One region of the Tepidibacter aestuarii genome, then DNA from elsewhere that is predicted to be linked to it. Evidence: a T-box and tRNA genes for the amino acid it is inferred to sense, from the RefSeq annotation. Region 1 holds a T-box; the other holds one or more tRNA genes.

Region 1 (2,172 bases):
TTATAATAATTAACTTGTGATAGAAGAGGTAATCTAACTTGAAATTAGGTTACTTTTTTTATTGGGGGATTGGGACGCTATAATATTGTATGATGGCAAAAAATATAGAAAAAAATCATAAAAATAAAGATTAAAAGGAGTGCTAGAAATGTATACAGCAGGTTATTTTATAGAAAAACTAAATATGAATTCTCATCCAGAAGGTGGATTCTACAAAGAAACATTTGTTTCTGAACAAACTATTACAGATAATGAGTTAGATGTAGACTTTAAAAGTTCTAGAAAATTATGGTCAAGTATTTACTTTTTATTAAGAGATGGAGAAGTTTCAAATTTTCATAGACTTAAATCTGATGAAATGTGGTATTATCAATCAGGTTCTCCATTAACAATATATATGATTTCTCCTGAAGGTGAGCTGACAGAAGAAAAGCTTGGATTAGATATTGAAAATGGAGAAAAGCCTCAAGTTCTAGTTCCTAAAAATTATATATTTGGCTCTGCAATGAATAATCCCGGATATGCTCTTGTTGGATGTATGGTTTCCCCTGGATTTCAATTTGAAGACTTTGAGTTATTTGAAAGAGAATATCTTTTGAATAAATACCCTCAACATAAAGAGGCTATTATTAAATTGACAAGACAGTAATTAATAAAAGGTTATCTCAATAAGTAATTAGTATATGAATATTTTATTATGATTAGATAGAAGTAATTTAGTATGAAAATAAATAATTATATAAAAAAATAATTATTTTATTGACATAAAAAAATACTGTTGGTATAATGACAAACAATATTAAAAATAAAAAATTCAAATGCGTTGATGAAAAATAGTAGAGATATATTTTCTTAAACAGAGAGTTCCCGGTTGGTGAGAGGGTCATTAGAGTATATTTTGAACACATTTCTGAGCTGAACACCGAATCCATTTTGGTAGTAGACTGTTTCCGGAATCCTTGTACCCGTTATAGTGCTAGAGTATAAACAAAGTAATCTTTGTCGTACTTGAAGAGGTTGATATTGTGAGGTATCGATAAAAATAGGTGGAACCACGTGAATAATACTCCCGTCCTATAGCTAATAGCTATTGGAGGGAGTTTTTTTATTTTTAAATAAAAATCAAGTATATATAATTAAAATTTTAAGGAGGTACATTATGAATAAAAAAGTTAAACCAAGCATATTACCAGGTTTTATGGAACTATTGTCAAGAGAACAACTAATCTTCAACGATATATTATCAAAAATTATTAAAGTTTATGAGCAAAATGGATTTATACCTATGGATACTCCAGTAATAGAAAAAGAAGAAGTTTTATTAGCTAAGGCAGGAGGAGAAACTGAGAAGCAGATATACAGATTCAATAAAGGAGATACACCATTAGCCTTAAGATTCGACTTAACTGTTCCACTAGCAAGATTTGTTGCACAGTATATGGGCGAGTTAACTTTTCCGTTTAAGAGATATCAAATAGGTAAAGTCTATAGGGGAGAAAAAAGCCAAAAAGCAAGATATAGAGAGTTTTATCAATGTGATTTAGATATAATTGGAAACAAAGAATTGAGTATAGGAAATGATGCACTACTGATTAGTACGATTACATCTGTTTTTAGTGAAATAGGATTAAAAGGATTTAAGTTTTTATTAAGTAATAGAAAAATACTAGGAGGTTTATTAGAAGAATTAGAAATAAAAGAAAAAGCGAATGTTTTTAGAATTATAGATAGATACGATAAAGTTGGAAAAGAAAGATTTTTACAAATGCTTGATGAAGAGGTAGGAGAAAAAAAAGCAAATATAATCAATGAAATTATTACCTTTAAAGGAACTAATAAAGAGATTATTAGCAAATTAAAAAATATCAATATCAAAAATGAATCTTTTAAGGCTGGTATCTCTGAAATTGAAGAAATGATTTTATATCTAGAGCTTTTTAATATATGTGAAGAATATTATAAAATTGACTTAAAGATAATAAGGGGATTAGATTATTATACGGGAAGTGTATTTGAAACTGTGTTAGATGGATACGAAAAATATGGATCTATTTGTTCGGGAGGAAGATATAATGATTTGGCACAGTACTATACAGATAAGAACTTACCAGGTGTAGGTATATCCATAGGACTTACAAGGTTATTTTCAATATTAAAGGAGATAGGTTTTAT
Region 2 (2,172 bases), 1.5 Mb from region 1:
GACTGAGCTAATGGGTCAGATTAAATTGGCTGGGGATGCTGGACTCGAACCAACGCATGCAGGAATCAAAATCCTGAGCCTTACCGACTTGGCGAATCCCCAGTATATGGCGTGCCTGCAGGGATTCGAACCCCGGACACGTGGCTTAGAAGGCCACTGCTCTATCCAACTGAGCTACAGGCACATATTTTGGAGCGGAAAACGAGATTCGAACTCGCGACCCTCGCCTTGGCAAGGCGATGCTCTACCACTGAGCCATTTCCGCTTATGGTGCGGGTGGAGGGACTTGAACCCCCACGCTAAAAGCGCTAGATCCTAAGTCTAGTGCGTCTGCCAATTCCGCCACACCCGCGCATTATTGATGGTGGAGGGGACTGGATTCGAACCAGTGAAAGCGATGCTAACAGATTTACAGTCTGCCCCCTTTGGCCAACTCGGGAACCCCTCCATGTTTTGGAGCTAGTGATAGGAATCGAACCTACAACCTGCTGATTACAAGTCAGCTGCTCTACCGTTGAGCCACACTAGCACTTTTTTATTTTTTTAAATATCCCAATTTAATTATTTGGCGACCTGGAAGGGACTCGAACCCTCGACCTCCAGCGTGACAGGCTGGCATTCTAACCAACTGAACTACCAGGCCAAATAATTGGTGGGCTCAACAGGGCTCGAACCTGTGACCCCCTGCTTGTAAGGCAGGTGCTCTCCCAGCTGAGCTATGAGCCCAATTATTAATGGTGACCCCTAGGGGAATCGAACCCCTGTTACCGCCGTGAAAGGGCGGTGTCTTAACCGCTTGACCAAGGGGCCATACTGGTTGCGGGAGCAGGACTTGAACCTACGACCTTCGGGTTATGAGCCCGACGAGCTGCCAACTGCTCCATCCCGCGTCATTGTGGTGCCGAGGACCGGAATCGAACCGGTACGATCTGTAAGGACCGCAGGATTTTAAGTCCTGTGCGTCTGCCAGTTCCGCCACCTCGGCATTTTTTTGGCTCCAAGGGTGGGACTCGAACCCACAGCCTATCGGTTAACAGCCGAGTGCTCCACCGTTGAGCTACCTTGGAACGTAATTTCGTAACAACAAAATATATATTATCATATTTGATTGTTACTGTCAATATGTTTTATGGAGGCGACACCCAGATTCGAACTGGGGATGAAGGAGTTGCAGTCCTCTGCCTTACCACTTGGCTATGTCGCCATTTTTCTTGGTGACCCATCCGCGACTCGAACGCGGGACACCCTGATTAAAAGTCAGGTGCTCTACCGACTGAGCTAATGGGTCAAAATATGGGGTGAGTAATGAGATTCGAACTCACGGCCTCCAGAGCCACAATCTGGCGCTCTAACCGACTGAGCTATACCCACCATATTGGTCGAGGTGGAGGGACTCGAACCCCCGGCCCCATGGTCCCAAACCACGTGCGCTACCAAACTGCGCTACACCTCGATATAATATATTAAATAAAGTGGTGGGCCTTCAGGGACTCGAACCCCAGACCTACCGGTTATGAGCCGGGCGCTCTAACCAACTGAGCTAAAGGCCCACTTTATTTGGTAGCGGCAACTAGATTCGAACTAGTGACCTTTCGGGTATGAACCGAACGCTCTAGCCAACTGAGCTATGCCGCCACATTTTATTGGTGCCCAGAGGCGGAATCGAACCACCGACACGGGGATTTTCAGTCCCCTGCTCTACCGACTGAGCTATCTGGGCATTTGGCGGAGGAGGTGGGATTTGAACCCACGGCCCCTTTCGGAGTCACTGGTTTTCAAGACCAGCTCCTTAAGCCACTCGGACACCCCTCCGCATTTCTTTGGTGACCCATCCGCGACTCGAACGCGGGACACCCTGATTAAAAGTCAGGTGCTCTACCGACTGAGCTAATGGGTCAGATTAAATTGGCTGGGGATGCTGGACTCGAACCAACGCATGCAGGAATCAAAATCCTGAGCCTTACCGACTTGGCGAATCCCCAGTATATGGCGTGCCTGCAGGGATTCGAACCCCGGACACGTGGCTTAGAAGGCCACTGCTCTATCCAACTGAGCTACAGGCACATATTTTGGAGCGGAAAACGAGATTCGAACTCGCGACCCTCGCCTTGGCAAGGCGATGCTCTACCACTGAGCCATTTCCGCTTATGGTGCGGGTGGAGGGACTTGAAC

What was found. The T-box of region 1 lies ahead of hisS (histidine--tRNA ligase). A T-box ahead of a tRNA ligase gene usually reads a tRNA of that ligase, here a tRNA-His.
Region 2: it has a tRNA-His gene. The T-box ahead of hisS (histidine--tRNA ligase) is inferred to sense a tRNA for this amino acid. The anticodon was not compared.

What each region holds. Positions count from the first base shown of each region.
Region 1 covers NZ_OW235315.1:1,929,278-1,931,449, reverse strand. The annotation lists gene M2214_RS09575 (cupin domain-containing protein) at 149-649, shown strand; T-box leader at 815-1,080, shown strand; gene hisS (histidine--tRNA ligase) at 1,160-2,172, shown strand, end outside.
Region 2 covers NZ_OW235315.1:3,458,370-3,460,541, forward strand. The annotation lists tRNA gene M2214_RS16910 (tRNA-Lys) at 1-17, opposite strand, end outside; tRNA gene M2214_RS16915 (tRNA-Gln) at 27-102, opposite strand; tRNA gene M2214_RS16920 (tRNA-Arg) at 108-184, opposite strand; tRNA gene M2214_RS16925 (tRNA-Gly) at 191-265, opposite strand; tRNA gene M2214_RS16930 (tRNA-Leu) at 269-352, opposite strand; tRNA gene M2214_RS16935 (tRNA-Tyr) at 363-448, opposite strand; tRNA gene M2214_RS16940 (tRNA-Thr) at 455-529, opposite strand; tRNA gene M2214_RS16945 (tRNA-Asp) at 567-643, opposite strand; tRNA gene M2214_RS16950 (tRNA-Val) at 651-726, opposite strand; tRNA gene M2214_RS16955 (tRNA-Glu) at 736-810, opposite strand; tRNA gene M2214_RS16960 (tRNA-Met) at 815-890, opposite strand; tRNA gene M2214_RS16965 (tRNA-Leu) at 897-985, opposite strand; tRNA gene M2214_RS16970 (tRNA-Asn) at 993-1,067, opposite strand; tRNA gene M2214_RS16975 (tRNA-Cys) at 1,131-1,204, opposite strand; tRNA gene M2214_RS16980 (tRNA-Lys) at 1,213-1,288, opposite strand; tRNA gene M2214_RS16985 (tRNA-His) at 1,295-1,371, opposite strand; tRNA gene M2214_RS16990 (tRNA-Pro) at 1,377-1,453, opposite strand; tRNA gene M2214_RS16995 (tRNA-Ile) at 1,474-1,550, opposite strand; tRNA gene M2214_RS17000 (tRNA-Met) at 1,559-1,635, opposite strand; tRNA gene M2214_RS17005 (tRNA-Phe) at 1,645-1,720, opposite strand; tRNA gene M2214_RS17010 (tRNA-Ser) at 1,724-1,812, opposite strand; tRNA gene M2214_RS17015 (tRNA-Lys) at 1,822-1,897, opposite strand; tRNA gene M2214_RS17020 (tRNA-Gln) at 1,907-1,982, opposite strand; tRNA gene M2214_RS17025 (tRNA-Arg) at 1,988-2,064, opposite strand; tRNA gene M2214_RS17030 (tRNA-Gly) at 2,071-2,145, opposite strand; tRNA gene M2214_RS17035 (tRNA-Leu) at 2,149-2,172, opposite strand, start outside.